3 regions of the Rossellomorea yichunensis genome follow, and region 3 is predicted to be linked to each of the others. Evidence: riboswitches for the same ligand, from Rfam matches in the RefSeq annotation. Region 3 holds a riboswitch; each other region holds the start of a gene.
The links. A riboswitch is a leader RNA that binds a small molecule or an ion and turns the genes downstream of it on or off. The one in region 3 is predicted to bind S-adenosylmethionine.
Positions count from the first base shown of each region.

Region 1 (6,340 bases), 420 kb from region 3:
TGTGGAAAGGGGATACACCTCTTGAAATATACAGAGAAATAATGGGTGTCCCTCTTTCTGTCGTGTGGAAAACACTTTTACCTCATCATTCCTTACATGAACATGGTAAAGTGAATGGTGTATTTCATGAAAAACTGATTGATAATATTCAGAATGGAAATGGGGCTCTCTATCCACATACGGAGGAACTATTAACTTATTTATCAGGGAGAGGGTTTTCAATCTTTGTGGCAAGCAATGGATATCCTCAGTATTTAAAGACGATTGTGGAGTACTTTCGTTTGGATAAATGGATCATGGACTGCTACAGCATTCAGGAAATACATTCAGATGACAAAGGGGAGTTGATTCGAAAAATCAAAGAGGATCATAATCTTACACATGGGGTTGTGATTGGAGATAGATTGTCTGACTTTAAAGGAGCAGAGGCAAATCACTTTCTTTCGATAGGTTGTGCCTTTGATTTTTCTCAGGAAAATGAATTAAGTGAAGCAGATATTGTTGTTGAAAATCTCTTGGAGGTTAAAGAGTATCTGGAGGAAATGAAATAAAGGAGGGATCCGGGTGGAGGATGAACAACTAGCCGTCTTTGATGAACACGGTAATAGAATTGGTGTAGCCAGTCGTTCCGAGGTGCATACAAAGGGATATTGGCATGAAACCTTTCATTGCTGGCTTGCGCACCTTGATGAAAGTAGGGGAGAGACCATTATTTATTTCCAACTGAGAAGTGATGAGAAAAAGGATTTCCCCCGCTTACTTGATATTACCGCAGCTGGACATATCCTGTCACAGGAGAATATTGAAGACGGTGTGAGAGAAGTTCATGAAGAGCTTGGACTACATATTACGATAGATGAACTGCAATCATTAGGAATTGTAAAAGGTCAGTTATTTCAACGGAATATGATCGATCGGGAACTCACTCACGTATTTCTTTATTCCAAGCCGGTTGCATATGACGAGTTTCAACTTCAGTTAGAAGAAGTGTCCGGTATTTTTCATTGTACTCTTCAAGACTTTAAGGCACTCGTTCAACAAACGAAAGAGGAAATCGATATAGAAGGATTTCTTGTTAATGAAACAGGGAAAAAGGATTTCATTAAGCAAAGGGTGAGTTACCATCACTTTGTTCCACATGAAAGGTCCTATCTTTTTGAAATTATTGAGCGCATATCGGCTCATCTTTAGAAATTAATTCGTACTTCCCATAGTCAATATGGTTAATAAAGGCTATTATAGTAATCTAGTATATACATAATGTGATAAGAGAGTAGGAGGACACACTTGAACGGCACAGCACATATGGCAATTGGAGCAGCAACAGGGTTTATTGTGGCCAACTCATTTGGATCTGGTCCTGACATAACGGCCGCACTTGTGGCAATAGGTGGGATATCCGGACTCATGCCTGATATGGATATTGACGGAAAACTTAGTAACAAGGTTACTTTTTCACCTAAAATGATCAGAGCAGTAGCACAAATCATTGGGTTTCTAATGATGGTATACAGCTATCTGGAAGGAATCGGGAAAGAACGATGGCTAGGTATTGGATATGGTGCAGGAATGATGATTCTCTCAAGTTTCATTACTCAGCGAAGAATGCTGATGATTACTGGCATCGGTGTGACAGCATGCGGTTGGCAGCTGAATGAAACATGGTTATGGTTGTTAGGTATCTATATTTTCTTTGCCTCATTCGTTTCACATCGAAGTTATACTCACTCTGTACTTGGAATCGTATATTATGGCGTGATTGCTCATTATCTAGAGTCATCTTTAATGATTGATGGGGTATTTGAAGCATGTGTAATCGGATATGCCAGTCATCTGATCGCCGATATGAAATTTCTTCCATTCAATAAGAGAGGCATAAAGCTTTTCCTTCCCCTTTCATCCAAAGAAATCTAAAATGTGTTTGCACCCACTTGACCATTATTTCCCTATACATTAAAATAATGGAAACACTTTAAATATGAAATGCGATGAGGAAGAAGAGTAGACGAACGAAACATTTCAGAGAGCTGATGGCTGGTGAGAATCAGTATGGTGAAATCGTTGAATGGGCTTTTGAGCATCCATGCTGAAATTAAGTAGGTTATGGCGGAAGGTCTCACCGATAAAAGAGACGATGTATCGAAGGCGACTTCTGTACAGATGAGTGCGTTTACTAAAGTGTAAGCGAATGAAGGTGGCACCACGGGTTTCCCGTCCTTTTTTAGAGGATGGGAAGCCCTTTTTGTGTTTATTTTTATTATTTTTCATCGGAGGGAATGGTTATGAAAAGACAAGTTCTGACTGGTATTAAACCAACAGGCCGTATTCATTTGGGGAATTATATTGGTGCAATCAAACCGGCATTACAATTGGCTGAGAACCAATCCTACAACACAGCTTATTTTGTTGCGGATTATCATGGTTTAACGAAGATACACGATAAGCATGAAATGAAAGAACTTTCTTATGGAGTGGCAGCAGCTTGGTTAGCATTAGGTTTGAATCCTGATCGAGCGATCTTTTATCGTCAATCTGATGTACCTGAAATCTTTGAATTGAGTTGGATTCTGTCTTGTTTTGCACCGAAAGGATTAATGAACCGTGCCCACGCATATAAATCATTGGTCCAAGAAAATAAAGAAAGCGGCAAAGATGTTGATGCTGGAGTCAATATGGGATTATTCACCTATCCAATTTTAATGGCAGCTGATATCCTCCTTTTTAAAACCGAGATGGTACCTGTCGGAAAAGATCAGATACAGCATGTTGAAATTGCACGAGACATAGCTGAAAGCTTTAACAAACAATATGGAGAAATATTTGTCATTCCTGAATATGTCATCCAAGAAGAAACGGCTGTTCTACCGGGACTAGACGGACGTAAAATGAGTAAAAGTTATAACAACACCATTCCATTATTTGAAGAATCAAAAAAGCTTCAAAAATTAATTAATAAAATCAAAACAGATTCATCACCCCCTGAGGAGCCCAAGGATCCTGACTCCTCCGTCATTTTTGCGTTATATAAAGAATTTGCAACTTCCGATCAAGTTGAAGAAATGAGAAGGAGATTTCAAGAAGGAATAGGCTGGGGAGATGCCAAAAAAGAGCTATTCCAAGTAATGAACTCTTTTATCGAAGAACCAAGATCGAAATATGAAGAACTGATGGCGAGTCCCCATATGCTTGATACCATCTTACAAACTGGAGCAAAAAAAGCACGGGAAAAAACAATCCCATTCATGAAGGAGATTAAAAGGAAAATAGGAATTTATCATTGAAATAGAACAGGGAGATGAAGCGCGATGATCATTTTGTTTTTCAGATAATTCATAATTCTCATTGACATTTCTTCTTCTTTGTTATAAGTTATGGGAAAGTTATTTTTCACAAAATCATATAGTTTCTTATCAAGAGAGGTAGAGGGACTGGCCCGAAGACACCTCAGCAACCAGCCAAAGTTTTAGGTATGGTGCTAATTCCAGCAAGTTGATGTCAACTTGGACGATAAGAGGGAGAACGAACGTACAAAACCTTCTTATTTTCATTAAGAAGGTTTTTTTGTTTTTTCCCTTTTCGTATTCAAGATAGAAAAGGAGAGAAGAAGGTTGAAAAAACATATTGATACAATGCTTGTCCAGGCGGGAAATCGAAAAGATCCTGCCACGGGTGCTGTGAGCTTACCCATTCATTTAGCGACTGCCTATGAACATAAGGGAGTTGGGCAATCGACAGGTTATGACTACACAAGAACAGGTAATCCAACCCGCGCCACCTTAGAAGACACCCTCACTCAATTGGAGGAAGGGCACAGAGGATTTGCCTTCAGCTCGGGGATGGCAGCGATTCAGGCTATCCTTAGCTTATTTTCCACCGGGGATGAATTGATTGTTTCAAAAGACCTATACGGCGGTAGCTACCGATTATTCGTACAGTATGAAGCACAATATAGGATCAAATTTCATTTCGTCGATACAAGTGATGCCGGCTCCATAGAAGAGCAAATTTCTAAGAGAACAAAGGCCATCTTCCTTGAAACACCAACCAATCCATTAATGAATGAAGCAAGTATTTCTGAGGTCGCCGGGCTCGCTAAGCATAACGGATTGCTTTTAATTGTAGATAATACTTTCTACACACCTATTCTGCAGAAGCCACTTTCTGAAGGAGCAGACATCGTTATTCACAGCGCCACGAAATACTTAGGGGGACATAATGACGTGCTGGCAGGTGTTGTGATTGTAAACACAGAGGAGTTGGCGGAAAAAATCTACACCATTCAAAATTCAATCGGTGCGGTTCTCGCCCCTTTTGATTGTTGGCTCTTATTAAGAGGAATGAAGACCCTTAGTCTCAGAATGGCACAGCACGAAAAAAACGCAAGAAAGTTAGCGAAGTATCTTGATGCCCATGAATGTGTAACAGACGTATTATATCCGGGAAAAGGTGGCATGCTTTCCTTTCGTATCGCAAAGGAAGAATGGGTTTCTCCCTTTCTCCAACACTTAAAAGTTATAACGTTTGCTGAAAGTTTAGGAGGGGTCGAAAGCTTTATCACCTATCCCGCCACTCAAACACACGCAGACATTCCTGAAGAAGAAAGAAAGAGTTTGGGTATCTGCAACAGACTCCTGCGGTTCTCTGTAGGAATTGAATTTATTGATGACCTGATAGAAGATCTGGAGAATGTTTTTCAACAATTGGAAAAAGAGGTGTTTACGTATGAGTAAAAAACCATTTTCACTTCAAACGTCACTCATTCATTCTCACGGATTTGATAAAGAAACAGGAGCGGTCTCTACACCGATTAATCATGCTACGACCTTTCATCAACAGGATTTTGATCAATATGGAACGTATGATTACAGCCGTTCGGGAAATCCGACGAGGGAAACCGTTGAAGAAACGATCGCGGAATTAGAAGGTGGAGTAAGAGGCTTTGCCTTTTCATCAGGGATGGCAGCAATCTCCACTAGCTTCTTATTATTGTCGAGTGGAGATCATGTTCTCGTATCAGAAGAAGTGTACGGTGGGACATACAGAATGATTACCGAGGTCCTCACTAAATTTGGAATTGAATATTCATTTGTGAATATGAAAGATCTACATGAAGTGGCTTGTTCAATCAAGCACAATACGAAAGTGATTTATATGGAGACACCATCCAATCCGCTTCTGAATATCACCGATATTGAAGGAGTCGTAAAGCTTGCCAAGGCTAATGGATGTTTAACTTTTCTTGATAATACATTTATGACTCCCCTGCTGCAAAGGCCGATCAGCCTGGGTGTGGATGTTGTGCTACACAGTGCCACGAAGTTTCTTGCGGGACATAGTGATGTCTTGGCAGGACTTGCCGTAACGGGAAATGAAGAGATTGCCGGGAAACTTGCTTTCTTGCAGAATTCGTTTGGTGCTGTCCTCGGTGTTCAGGATTGCTGGCTGCTCTTAAGAGGACTAAAAACACTGCACGTTCGATTGAAGGAATCATCAGAATCGGCATATAAGATTGCGGCCTTCTTAGAAAAGAGAACGGAAGTAGAAGAAGTGTATTACCCGGGATTGAGCTATCATCCCGGTCGTGAAATTCAAGTTCGACAAGCAGAGGGTCCCGGGGCGGTTCTTTCCTTCCGGTTAAAAGGGGCAGAGGAAGTGAAGCAACTCATTCAAAATGTAAACATTCCTGTATTCGCCGTCAGTTTAGGAGCTGTTGAATCAATTCTATCCTATCCGTCAAGGATGTCACATGCTTCCATGCCAAAAGCAGAACGGGAAAGAAGAGGGATTACAGATGGTTTATTACGATTATCAGTAGGACTTGAAAACGTGGACGAATTGATTAAGGATCTTCAAAAAGGTTTAGATAGTATACAAAAGATCAAAAGAAATAACGTGATAAATTTATAAAAAAGGAGGGAATGTCATGAAGCCGTTGCTGGAAGCACTGAAAGAGAGAATCTTAATTGCAGATGGTGCGATTGGAACGTTGTTGTATTCATATGGAGTGGACAGATGCTTTGAAGAGCTGAATCTTTCTCACCCAAATGAAGTGTTGAAAGTCCATAAAGAGTATATTGATGCAGGAGCAGATATCATTCAGACCAATACGTATGGAGCCAATTATCAAAAGCTTTCCAGATACGGATTGGAGGATTCGGTTAAAGAAATAAATACAGCTGCAGTGCGTCTGGCAAGAAAAGCAGCGGGTGAAAACACCTATATTCTGGGCACCATCGGGGGAATCAGGGGCATTAAACAAAATGTGTCGCTGGAAGAAATCAAAAGAAGCTTTCGGGAACAGCTATACTGTTTATTATTAGAGGGTGTAGATGGCATTCTG
Region 1 is NZ_JAVYAD010000001.1:781,364-787,703, forward strand. It holds gene RSX31_RS03855 (HAD hydrolase-like protein) at 1-551, shown strand, start outside; gene RSX31_RS03860 (NUDIX hydrolase) at 565-1,191, shown strand; gene RSX31_RS03865 (metal-dependent hydrolase) at 1,288-1,914, shown strand; T-box leader at 1,980-2,222, shown strand; gene RSX31_RS03870 (tryptophan--tRNA ligase) at 2,283-3,281, shown strand; SAM riboswitch class I at 3,405-3,514, shown strand; gene RSX31_RS03875 (methionine biosynthesis PLP-dependent protein) at 3,609-4,730, shown strand; gene metC (cystathionine beta-lyase) at 4,723-5,907, shown strand; gene RSX31_RS03885 (bifunctional homocysteine S-methyltransferase/methylenetetrahydrofolate reductase) at 5,924-6,340, shown strand, end outside.
Region 1: it holds a riboswitch for S-adenosylmethionine, as region 3 does, so the genes downstream of both, RSX31_RS03875 (methionine biosynthesis PLP-dependent protein) here and RSX31_RS01830 (2,3-diketo-5-methylthiopentyl-1-phosphate enolase) in region 3, are expected to answer to the same signal.

Region 2 (6,340 bases), on a different contig from region 3:
CTGATGATGATTGTGATGATGAGCTTTCTGCCCGTCCACTCCATATATTCCCCTCCAGCTTGTTGTTGGTCTTTGTATAGATAAGAGTGGTGCGACTAAGGACGCCAGCCTTTCTTATCCAACGAAAAAGACACCACACAAAAACGCGCTAAGGCGGTGCGATGTCTTTGCTTATCTAACTATATGCCGGACGGGGACGAGTTATGATAAGAGAGCTCTTATTTTGAACCTGTAAAAACTCTTTGTACGTGATGGTTTTTGAGATGAGAAGCAATGATTCCTCCCCACTTTTCAAATTCCACCAGGAATCCGTCATGACCAAAGGAAGTGGAGATAAAGTAGTGTTCACTATTTGGTACAAGCTGAGTAAACTCCTTTAGATACCCAGGTGAATAAATTAAATCTCCTTCATAACTGATCGAAATCAGTTCGCACTGATAGTTCTTCGCTACTTCTTCTGTTCCTCCTCTTCCTCTTCCGATATCATGTGAGTTCATCGCTTTCAGCAAGATAAGGTAACTGTTAGGGTCAAACCGCTTTCCTAATTTCTTTCCTTGGTAATCGAGATAGCTTTCGACATTGAACAGTTCGTTTTGCTTTTCACGTTGGAAACGATGATCGAACAACTCCTGAGTCCGGTATGTGACCATTCCAACCATTCTGGCAATCTCCAACCCTTTCAAAATGGAGCCTGGTGGATAATGGCCTTTTTGAAAGTCGGGGTCCTCTTCAATCGCTGTGATTCCGATGTGATTAAAGGCGAGACCGTAATCATTTAAGGCAGGGGTGACGGCAAGGGCGAATACTTTATTAATATAGGCAGGATAAAGGACTCCCCATTCCAAGGCCTGCATCCCTCCCAGGGAGCCTCCAATGACCGCTTCGATGTGGTCGATTGAAAGTTGTTGGAGAGCTTTATATTGGGCATGGACCATGTCCCTTATCGTAATACCCGGGAAGTCCGGACCGTAACGCTCTCCCGTTTCTTGATTGGTGGACGCCGGTCCCGTGCTTCCTTCACATCCTCCTAATACATTAAAGGCAATCACATTAAAATGGTCGGTATCAATATACGAGCCCGGACCGATCAGTCCGTCCCACCAGCCGCGGTCTTCACTCGTCCCCTTTACGATATGGGTCCCGGTGAGGGCATGGCAAACCAGGATGGCCGGTCCTTCTTTGTTTCCTGTTCGTTCATACGTAAGATCTACATTTTTCAACGTGGTGCCTGACTCTAATGTTAGGGATGGGATGGTAATGGAGCTAACTTCATATGTGTATGGTTTCTCCACTCCTCCACCTCCTTTTTTTGGTGTTGTGGCGGGGGTGATCAGGTTCCCCCCGTGTGTAAAACAGTTGATTATGGACTCGGTTTTTGAGTATTTGGCATTATGGGCGTTGAGAATTTGTCGTTAGGGCTATCGTCAATAATTCTGATTATCATTCGAGGTGACGGCGTGCATCCTGTTTGCTGATAAAATTCCGATTTCGCTGATATATTGGGAATTTCGCTGATAAATGGTCCGTTATCGCTGATATATTCGAAATTTCGCTGATAAAATCAGATTTTCGCTGATATCTCCCCTAAGTAGACCCCGGATACCCTATAAATAGTATCCAAAATCCACTTTTTCACCCTGTAAAGTGATTTCAATTACGTTTTTAGGGTTAAATCCCCCAGTTTCCATTATACCCGTGATGTTTCCAACGCCACTTCAATGGCATGATCCAAGTCCTCGATGAGGTCCTTCGCAGACTCTAATCCAACAGAAAGTCTCACAAGATCCTCGGTTACCCCTGTCGCACGGATTTCCTGGTCGTTTAATTGCTGATGGGTCGTGGAAGCCGGGTGGATGATCAGTGATTTTGCATCCCCTACGTTGGCAACGTGAGACCAAAGGGAGATGTTATCGACAACTTTCCGTCCGGAATCTCTACCACCTTTAATCCCAAAGACGACGATGGATCCCGCTCCGTTTTTCAAATATTTCTGAGCAAGTTTATGTGACGGATGCTGAGGCAACCCAGGGTAGGATACCCAAGCGACACCATTATGCTGATCTAAATGCTCCGCAATCTTCAAAGCATTTTCCGTATGACGCTCGATGCGAAGATGCAGGGTTTCTAATCCTTGCAACAGAAGGAATGCGTTCTGTGGACTTAAGCACGCCCCTAAGTCACGAAGCAGCTGCACTCTTAATTTTGTAATAAAGGCTGCCGGTCCCACATCCTGTGCATAGCGCAGTCCGTTATAGCTCCGGTCCTCTTCCGTGAAGCCCGGGAATTTTTCATGATCCCAATCGAACTTCCCACCGTCAATGACGACTCCCCCGATTGCTGTACCATGACCGCCGATCCATTTTGTTGCAGAGTGGATGACGATATCGGCTCCATAATCGATCGGCTTACATACATATGGAGTGGCAAAGGTATTATCGATGATCAATGGGATGTGATGGTCATGAGCCACTTTTGCTACCGCTTCAATATCAAGCACATGTAGACTTGGATTTCCGATTGTCTCAGCGAATACGGCTTTCGTTTTAGGAGTGATTGCTTTGCGGAAATTTTCAGGGTCGGTCGGATCTACAAAATGAACCTTGATTCCGTATTTCGGAAGTGTGGTCGAAAATAAATTATAGGTCCCGCCGTAAAGATTGGTGGCCGCTACAATTTCATCTCCTGCTCCGGCGATATTTAAGATTGATAGAGAGATGGCAGCCATTCCGGATGAAACACCGAGTGCTCCGATTCCCCCTTCTAAAAGAGCAAGGCGTTTTTCCAACACGTCTACTGTCGGGTTCATGATACGGGTATAAATGTTTCCCGGCTCTTCAAGGGCAAATAATTTTGCTGCATGATCACTGTTATCAAAAACGTAGGATGTCGTTTGATAAATCGGCACTGCCCTTGAACCTGTGGATGGGTCGGGCTCCTGGCCGCCGTGAAGTAGTAGTGTGTCGAAATCGAATGATTTTGTCATAGAAAATTCCTCCTAAATGGTTTTGTGTTTGGGTTTCCGTTTTGCGATTGGATGTTTTGGACGTTTGCCTGTTAAAGTTTGTTGGAATTTTGACTGTTGAATTTAAGTAATAATTTGACTGTTGATTTCGGAATGATATTTGACTGTTAATATAATGCATTTTTTTAACAGTTAAATACCGACCAGGCCAAATCCCCCTGTTGAACTCAGAAACTGAAAAATCGAAGAAGTTTATTTTCCTAAGAAGATAGAAGAGGAAAAATAAAAAACCCTCTTCCTAAGAAGAGGGTCTAATTTAATAGGGTCCTCCTCTTATCTTTCAGGCAGATCGCCTGCAGGAATTAGCACCTTTTCATGTGACGCATTACTGCGTACATGAAGGTTGCCGGGTTTCATCGGGCCTAGTCCCTCCACCTCTCTGGATAAGAGCATGTAGTTGTCAATGTGAAAATTCTTGCGTTGAGATGAATTATAAGGGGTAAACGACCTCAACGTCAAGAGTATTTTTAGAATTTTTACATTATTTAATTTTTAGCAGAAGCTGCAATCGCTTCGTTAAATTGAGCGACGATGTCTTCCCCGTCTTCAATACCTATCGATATGCGGACGACATGTGTATTTATTCCGAGTTTTTCCTGCGCATCCTTCGGTAGAGCACGATGAGACGTTCCTAATGGGTAAGAAACCGTTGTCTCTACACCTGCAAGGGAAGGGATGATTTTAATCCATCCAAGTGATTTGAAGAATGTGCTTATATCACATGTGTTGGATAGCTCGATTGTTACGATTGCGCCATTCCCTTTATCCGATAAATCGGTTGGGTAATAGACTCCTTTCACATAATCATTTGATCGAAGGTCTGCCGCAAGAACTTCGGCATTTCTTGCTTGGGTTCCCATTCGAAGAGCCAGCGTTTTCGCTCCACGGCAAGTCAGCCACGCTTCAAATGGGCTTAAGTTCGAACCGATGTTGACGACTTTTTCTCTCGCTTTTTGAACAAGCTCTTCTTTTCCAACTACGACTCCTGCTGTGATATCACTGTGTCCACCGATATACTTCGTGGCACTGTGTGCGACCAGGTCCACCCCTTCTAAGAAAGGCTGGCGCAGAAAAGGTGTGGCAAACGTGTTATCAATCATTGTTTTCAGGTTGTGTTTCTCAGCAAGTTCAACCATTCTTGATATATCTTCTACTCGCATAAATGGGTTCGTCACCGTCTCACTGTATAGGAGTTTCGTTTGTGGTGTCAGTGCCTCCTCGATTTCTTCAACACTCGTAAAATCAACAAATGAAGACGAAATGCCGAATGTCTTAAGCTCTTCTTTCAACATATGAAACGTACCGCCGTATAAATCTTCTGCGGCGATGATATGATCGCCTGATTGCACTACAGCGAGGATTCCTACAAGGATGGCCGATAATCCAGAGGAAGTCGCGACACCCGCTGGAGCTCCTTCCAAGTCCGCCACCATCTTACCAAGCTCGTCTGTATTTGGATTTCCCGTTCTCGTATAGAGATAAGGGGATTTCCCTTCATAGAAACCCTCCAACTCTTCTAAAGATGTAAAAGAAAAGGCGGATGTTTGATAAATCGGAGTCGTCTTACTGCGAATTTCCTCAGTTCCTTTTAACTGACTATGTACGACCTTTGTTGTGAATTTCATCTCTGTCATCCTTCCTGAATCTATGTATTTTTAAAAGTGTATCATATTCAGAAGATTGTGAGGAGTAGGATGTATTGCAAGAAATAAAAAAACACCTGCCCAATTGCAACAGGTGCCTTCCGTTTATTGAACGTTATCTAAACATCCGATCAGACGATTTTCAATATCCAATGCCAGGCTTTTTAGTTTATCGTTATCCACCATTTCGATCAGCTTGCTTGGTTTTGCCATGCCGATCTTGGTTGTACCGCCTTCTGTGTATACCGTGACTTTACATGGGAGGAAGTAGCTTACGAGCATGCTTTCTTCCAGTACTTTTTTGGCTTCATGAGGATTACATACCTCTAATACGACTACTTCTTCATTGAAATCAAGGCCTTTGTCCTGCAGTTTCTGAGCAAGATCGAGATTCCATAGTACACCGAAGCTTTCATCTTTAAGGTTGGATTCTACCGCTTCCACAGCTTCTTTCACAGTCATCGAGACTTCTTTAGTGTAATGAAACATGTTCACATCTCCTCCTTTTTTTATCACATTCATTTAATACCTCATAGCGTATAACGTCAAACATCGATATTCAGAGGTCCGTCCCTCTCCATTATTCCATTCCTTCGACCATTTTACCCATCATGTCTTCGTTCATGGGGCCGACGATTTTGTGTTGAATGATGCCTTTGGTGTCGATCATGTAGGTGGTCGGGATGGTGAACGCCCGGTATTCGTCTCCGACTTCACCCTTTTCATCCATTGGGATGGGGAAGGTAAGTTCGTAGCCGTCGATGAATTCCTGGACAGCCTTTTCCCCATCGTCCATGGAAGTCAGGTTGACGGCGAGGATTTCAACGTTTTCTTTCTCTGCATTCTCTTCGTAGTAGCTCTGCATATGGGGCATTTCGGCTTTACATGGCGGACACCAGGTAGCCCAGAAGTTCAGGATCACTTTCTTACCTTGATAATCTGAAAGCTTTACGGCTTTATCATCTAAGGTGGTTAATTCAAAATCCGGAGCGCGGTCCCCTTTTGCAAGCCCCTGCGCTGCATTAGACAGATCCATGGATTCATTGGCTAATTGAGCGGCCTCTTCCCTAGCTTTCTTTTCCTGCTGATCCTGAAAGAAGTTCGCTAAGAAAATGCCAATCAGAAGCGCAACGATCGCCAAAGCAAAATTTCGTTTATTCATTGTGTTTCCTCCTTACGTTTAAAAGAAAGATGAGATAAGTCATCATGATCAGATACGTCCAGGCAGTGACGGTCAATTCAAATCCGCCAATGAAGGCACTTAGAAATAACTGGACTAAAGTAAACATAACCAATAATTGTCCTGCCCAGATATCGGCGCCTGGATCACTGGTTTTTTTAATAAAAAAGACAAGGATCAATAGATTGAATAGCACTTGAATACCAGCTAGAAGATAGTGGTGATGAAGCATATGAAGGACAGCTTCAAAGACAAGAACCGTGACCATCCATGAAATGATGACAGTAGCCGGATGATCTACTTTTTTAACAAATATGTAGGCAAGGGCTGCTATCAGTCCTAACCAGTACCCAATGACTCCACCGTGAAAATAGAGGATCGTAATGGGATGCTCCATAACCGTTTGAAAATCAACTACAATCAAACTCAGCTTCCAGACGAGTAAAAAAGTAAAAATACTATTCGAATACCAGTCGCTCGCCTTTCTATTCCAGA
Region 2 is NZ_JAVYAD010000005.1:361,273-367,612, forward strand. It holds gene RSX31_RS15680 (S41 family peptidase) at 1-44, opposite strand, end outside; gene metX (homoserine O-acetyltransferase MetX) at 219-1,292, opposite strand; gene RSX31_RS15690 (homocysteine synthase) at 1,688-2,983, opposite strand; SAM riboswitch class I at 3,293-3,412, opposite strand; gene RSX31_RS15695 (trans-sulfuration enzyme family protein) at 3,508-4,647, opposite strand; gene RSX31_RS15700 (DUF302 domain-containing protein) at 4,771-5,154, opposite strand; gene RSX31_RS15705 (peroxiredoxin family protein) at 5,246-5,827, opposite strand; gene RSX31_RS15710 (hypothetical protein) at 5,820-6,340, opposite strand, start outside.
Region 2: it holds a riboswitch for S-adenosylmethionine, as region 3 does, so the genes downstream of both, RSX31_RS15690 (homocysteine synthase) here and RSX31_RS01830 (2,3-diketo-5-methylthiopentyl-1-phosphate enolase) in region 3, are expected to answer to the same signal.

Region 3 (6,340 bases):
GAACAACCGCCGAATTCATTGTTCGGGTCACTTCCCACCCGGTTGCAGGCAATCACGAAGCATTGGTTTTCAATCGCTCTTGCCTTTAAGAGGGTCTGCCAATGATCAATTCGTGCTGCCGGCCACTCTGCTACGACAAAAACAACCTTGGCACCTAAAAGAACTTGTTTTCTGAACCATTCCGGGAAACGGATGTCGTAACAAATCAATCCGGCCATTTCTGTGTCTTGAAGGGTGAAGATGCCATCTTCATGCCCAGGAAGTAAATAATGATGTTCATCCATTAATTTAAACAAGTGAAGCTTCGAATACTTTTTCACCAACTCGCCTTTTGAATTCGTAACTAGGAGTGTATTGGACACCCCCTCCTGGGATTTCTGCGCAACAGAACCACCTACAATGTGAATGGAATATTTCTTCGATAGTGCAGAAAGGAAGGAGGTAGAGTCTTTTGCTCCTTCATCAGCGATTTCATCCATTCTCGTAAGGTCATATCCAGTCGTCCACAGCTCAGGAAGCACAACGGTATTACAGCCGTCGTCACTTGCTTTTTTAACCCATTCTTCTACTTTTTGCTTGTTTTTTTCGGGATTCCCGAACACAATATCAATTTGTGCAAGACCTATCTTTTGAATCATTTCTTTCACCTCATTAATGACTTTTTGGAATTTATTCCTTTACATTCTTTATTTTCCGTTATATCATTTGTGACTAGAATTTGAAAGTAATTAATTTTCAAAAAAATGTAGTAGGTGAGCAAATGAAAACCTTTAGTAAAGCAAAGCGATTAGATTTATTACCTGAACAATTTTTCGCATCCCTCGCCAAAACAGTGAATGCTGTGGTCAAAGAGGGACATGATGTCATTAATTTGGGCCAGGGAAATCCGGATCAACCGACTCCTCAACATATTGTGGAAAAACTGACAGAAGCCGCAGCTTCGCCGTCCAATCATAAGTATCCTCCATTTCGTGGCTTATCGTCCTTTAAAGAGGCGATCTCTGCTTTCTACCTTCGTGAATATGGTGTGGAATTAGATCCGGAAACAGAGATCGCTGTGCTGTTCGGAGGAAAGGCGGGGTTAGTTGAAATCCCTCAATGTTTATTGAATCCTGGTGATGGGGTATTGGTGCCCGATCCCGGTTATCCCGATTATTTATCAGGGGTAGCATTGGCAGGTGCACGTATGATTAAAATGCCTCTACGTGAGGAGAATGGCTTTCTGCCTGATTATAGTGAACACTCCCGTAATGAGCTGGAAAATGCAAAGTTGATGTTTCTGAACTACCCGAATAATCCTACTGGAGCGACTGCCACAAAATCATTCTTTGAAGAAACAGTCACTCTTGCCAATCAGCATGATATTTGTGTTGTACATGATTTTGCCTATGGAGCGATAGGGTTTGATGGAAATAAGCCAATAAGTTTCTTGGAAACAGATGGAGCAAAGGATGTGGGGATTGAGATATATACATTATCGAAAACGTATAATATGGCTGGCTGGAGAGTGGGGTTTGCTGTAGGGAATAAGAGTGTCATAGAAGCGATCAACCTCCTTCAAGACCACTTATACGTGAGTCTGTTCGGTGCTATTCAAGAAGCGGCTGCCACAGCCCTTTTAAGTTCCCAGGAATGTGTGCATGCACTGGTAGCAACATACGAAGAAAGAAGAAAACTATTAATCTCCGGACTTCAGGAAATAGGGTGGGACGTAAAAGCTCCACAAGGTTCCTTCTTCGCCTGGCTGAAAGTACCTGAGGGGTTCACCTCTGTAGAGTTCTCTACTTATTTACTTGAAGAAATCAAAGTCGCTGTAGCCCCGGGGGTAGGTTTTGGTGAATTCGGTGAAGGGTATGTGCGCGTAGGACTATTAACCACAAATGAGCGGATAAAAGAAGCGATTTCACGTATAGAAAATTTAGAATTATTCCACAAAAGGGATTGACAGAAGGTGAAATTGGTGCAATAATCCAACTGAAATAATGAATAATGAAATTCTTATCAAGAGCAGGCGGAGGGACCAGCCCTATGAAGCCCGGCAACCGACTTATTCAAGCACGGTGCTAATTCTTGCAGCTATTAAGCTGACAGATAAGAAAGAGCGAAATTATCAAACCTCTTCTTATTTGGAAGAGGTTCTTTGTTTGCCCAGGCCTATGAAATCAACTTGCGGCTAAGAATAGCATTTTCAAAAGGAGGAAGGACAACAATGAGTGAAGTGATAGCCACATATGAAATAAATGGAAAGAGTGGTTCGTTCGATAAAAAGGCAGAGGGGATCGCCCTGGGATTGACGGTCGGTTCATGGACGGACTTACCGCTCCTGGAACAGGATCAATTGCGCAAGTACAAGGGGAGGGTCGTTTCCGTGAAGGAGTGGGAAGAGGAAGATGGCCCCAGAGGCAAGGTTCAAATTGGCTATCCCGGTCATAATTATTCAAATGATATCCCAGCTATCCTTACTACGGTATTCGGCAAGCTTTCCCTGGATGGTGAAGTGAAATTAGTAGATGTAGAGTTTTCCAGTGACTTAAAAAAAGCCTATCCTGGACCACGGTTTGGAATAGAAGGAATCAGGAAGCTAACGGGTGTACAAGACAGACCCTTGTTAATGAGCATCTTTAAAGGTGTAATCGGAAGGGACCTTCCCTACCTTGAAACCCAATTAAGGGCACAGGCTCTTGGGGGAGTTGACGTAGTAAAAGACGATGAAATTCTCTTTGATAATTCACTGACTCCTTTCACTGAGAGGATCAATATCGGGAAAAGAGTGTTACACGAGCTGTTTGAAGAGACAGGTAAGAAAACGATGTATGCTGTAAACCTGACTGGAAGGACTTCAGAATTACGTGATAAAGCAAGAAAAGCACGTGATCTAGGAGCCCATGCCCTTTTATTCAATGTATTTTCTTACGGGCTGGATGTTCTACAGGAATTAAGGGAGGACCCTGAGATCAGGCTGCCGATTATGGCCCATCCTGCATTCGCAGGTGCTGTTGCTTCATCTCCTGCATATGGTGTGAGCTATTCTTTATGGTTAGGGAAATTCCTGCGAATGGCCGGAGCTGATTTTTCTTTATTTCCATCTCCATACGGAAGTGTCGCACTAGAGAAAAGCAAAGCTCTATCCGTAAGCCATGAGTTAACGAAGGATGACGACCATCTAAGAAGAGTATTGCCCGTGCCGTCAGCAGGCATTCATCCTGCGCTTGTCCCGCTTTTGATGAAGGATTTTGGTGTAGATTGTGTCATTAATGCAGGTGGTGGCATCCACGGTCACCCAGATGGGGCAATTGGAGGGGGAAAGGCATTCGTCCAAGCAATTGATGCAGTTTTAAGAGATGAGTCCCTGACTGATGCTTCAGATTCCCATGATGAGCTTCGTAAAGCACTATCCCTATGGGGAGAGGAGGTAAAGGTATAATGACGCGTCCGATCATTTTCTGTGATTTTGATGGAACAATTACAGAAACGGATAATATCATTTCGTTGATGAAAACCTTTGCTCCTCCAGAATGGGAACCTGTCAAAGACGACATCTTAAATAAGTCGTTGTCCATTAAAGAAGGAGTCAGCAAGCTGTTTTCACTCATTCCTTCATCACAGAAAGAGGAAATGATTCAGTATCTATTAGACACAGCAGTCATACGTAAAGGGTTTAAGGAATTTGTAGATTATACAAAGGAACAGGAGATTCCTTTGTATATCGTTAGCGGTGGAATTGACTTTTTTGTTCATCCTTTACTAAAAGAATTTGGGCCTTTTAATGGGGTTTATTGTAATGAAGCAAGCTTTAACGACTCAACCATAGTGATTCATTGGCCACATCCATGTGATGATCACTGTGAAAGTAAAGGTTGTGGATGCTGCAAGCCTTCCATCTTGAGGATGTTGTCTTTAACAGAAGATACGGAGGTCATTGTGATAGGGGATTCTGTCACAGATATCGAAATGGCAAAGCTTGGAGATACTGTGATCGCCAGAGATTATTTGGCACATACATGCGAAGAAAAAGGAATCCCCTATTATCCGTTTGAATCCTTTCAAGATTGCATGAAAGTCATAAAAAAAGGAGTGAAAATATGAATTCCTATCAATCTCAATGGGAAGAACTCGCTGATATCAAAAGGGAACTGGCAGAGAGGGATTGGTTTATGGGAACGAGCGGGAATCTTGCCATACGAGTGAATTCTATACCTGCTGCGTTCCTGGTTACGGCAAGTGGAAAGGATAAAAGGAAACAAACCGATGAAGATTTCCTGCTCGTAAATGCTCAAGGTGAGGCCATTCAGGATACTACTGCACGACCATCGGCCGAAACATTGCTGCACAGTCATGTTTTCACAGAAAGCTCAGCAGGATGCAGCTTACACGTCCATACTGTGGCGAATAATGTAATCAGTGAACTGTATGGGGATGAAGGTGTCGTCACATTTAGAAACCAAGAATTAATAAAAGCGTGGGATAAATGGGAGGAAGATGATTCTTTATCCATTCCAATCATTCGTAATCATGCACATATCCCGACGCTTGCCCGGGAGTTTCAATCCTTTATTAAAGAAGACAAAGGGGCGGTGCTCATTCGCAACCACGGTATAACGGTATGGGGAAGAACCGGTTTTGAAGCTAAGAAACTATTGGAAGCTTGTGAGTTTTTATTTCAATATCAACTCACTCTTTTATCTTTAACGAATTCGAGAGCAATTACTAAAGGAGGAGTCAGATTATGACGACAATTAAAATTCAAGGGAAAAACCAAGTCATTGATAATCAAGAAGAAGTAGTGAAGTATTTAAGTGAACAAGGAGTCATTTATGAACGTTGGAATATCGAAAAGCTCGTAGAAGGTCTAAGGGACCAATTTGCTTTAACCGAAGAGGATAAAGCCGAAATTCTGTCTACTTTTAAAGAGGAAATTGAAGATATTTCAGAGCGAAGAGGATATCAGGCTTGGGATGTGATCTCCCTTTCCGAGCGCACACCAAATCTTGAAGAACTTTTAAGGAATTTCCTACAGGAGCACCATCACACTGATGATGAAGTCCGTTTTATTGTAAACGGCCATGGCGTATTTGTCATTCAAGGAAGTGATGGTGATTTCTTTGAAGTGCATCTGAACCCGGGTGACTTAATTTCAGTCCCTGAAAACATCCGCCATTATTTTACATTAAGCGAAGATAAGCAAGTAGTTGCCGTCCGTATTTTCGTCACGCAGGAGGGATGGGTACCAATCTATTAAAATATTTTTCAGGATAGACAAAGAGTAGAATCGATTGTCTATCCTTTTGTTTTTATCAGGGGAGATATTTGACGGAAAATGTCTAATTAAGAAACATTACTAGTTATTTTGTCTTGTTTTGCGAATCTATTTACTTTTCTGATAATACTTGCGATAATGCTCAAGTAACGATTTAACTTAATAAAGGCTAGGAGCTAAAAAGGAGTTTATTAGAAATGGGTCGTCTACTAAAACAGAAGTGGTTATTAATGAGAATTAATCAAAAACGTTCAGAAATGATTGGGTTGGGAGAGAGTTTAGGATTATGTGCAGCGGAGACAATCAAATGCAGTCAGCAATTAGATCAGCTTTTGAACGACTATGAAAAGTGCACAAATAAGATTGTATCAATAACCCTCCAAGAAACATCAAACGAATTTGGGCAATACATTAAGAACTTATTAAAACGAACTGCTTCTTGAGACTATTCATCAAGTTCTTCCCTCACCATTAAAGGTTTATCAGAAAAAACAAATCTCCAACAAAATCCACACTTATATCAAAACAATCAACTTAATTTGTCGTTATTTAATAAACGAGGGACGGTGCGCAATATGCAAACCGTCCTTCGTTTATTGTATACTGAGGGGTCTATCGTATTTGACAATAACAGCTTTTATTTGTATAATATTTTGAAACTGAGATATTTAATTTTTAAAGGAATGAATGCCATGATCGAACCTCAGGATACAAAACAATCATTAAAGCTTTTCATTGTCTTGTCAAGAGCTTTCAAAGCCTTAAATGAAGAGATAAATAAAAACATTCAGGAGAACGGTTTGAATCCTACTGAATTTGCCGTCCTGGAGCTTCTTTATCATAAGGGAGATCAGCCTTTGCAACAAATTGGCGGTAAGATTCTATTAGCTTCCGGCAGCATAACGTACGTGGTGGATAAGCTTGAACAAAAGGGCTACCTGAAGCGCAATGCTTGTCCCAAGGACCGTCGTGTTACGTATGCTCAAATAACAGAAAGCGGCAGAAAGTTAATTGATGAGATATTCCCCAATCACGAAAATCGGATTCATGAACTGATGTCAGCTCTATCTCCTGATGAGAAGA
Region 3 is NZ_JAVYAD010000001.1:360,315-366,654, forward strand. It holds gene RSX31_RS01820 (carbon-nitrogen family hydrolase) at 1-638, opposite strand, end outside; gene RSX31_RS01825 (pyridoxal phosphate-dependent aminotransferase) at 761-1,945, shown strand; SAM riboswitch class I at 1,996-2,098, shown strand; gene RSX31_RS01830 (2,3-diketo-5-methylthiopentyl-1-phosphate enolase) at 2,210-3,424, shown strand; gene RSX31_RS01835 (2-hydroxy-3-keto-5-methylthiopentenyl-1-phosphate phosphatase) at 3,424-4,086, shown strand; gene RSX31_RS01840 (methylthioribulose 1-phosphate dehydratase) at 4,083-4,730, shown strand; gene RSX31_RS01845 (1,2-dihydroxy-3-keto-5-methylthiopentene dioxygenase) at 4,727-5,239, shown strand; gene RSX31_RS01850 (aspartyl-phosphate phosphatase Spo0E family protein) at 5,455-5,700, shown strand; gene RSX31_RS01855 (MarR family winged helix-turn-helix transcriptional regulator) at 5,941-6,340, shown strand, end outside.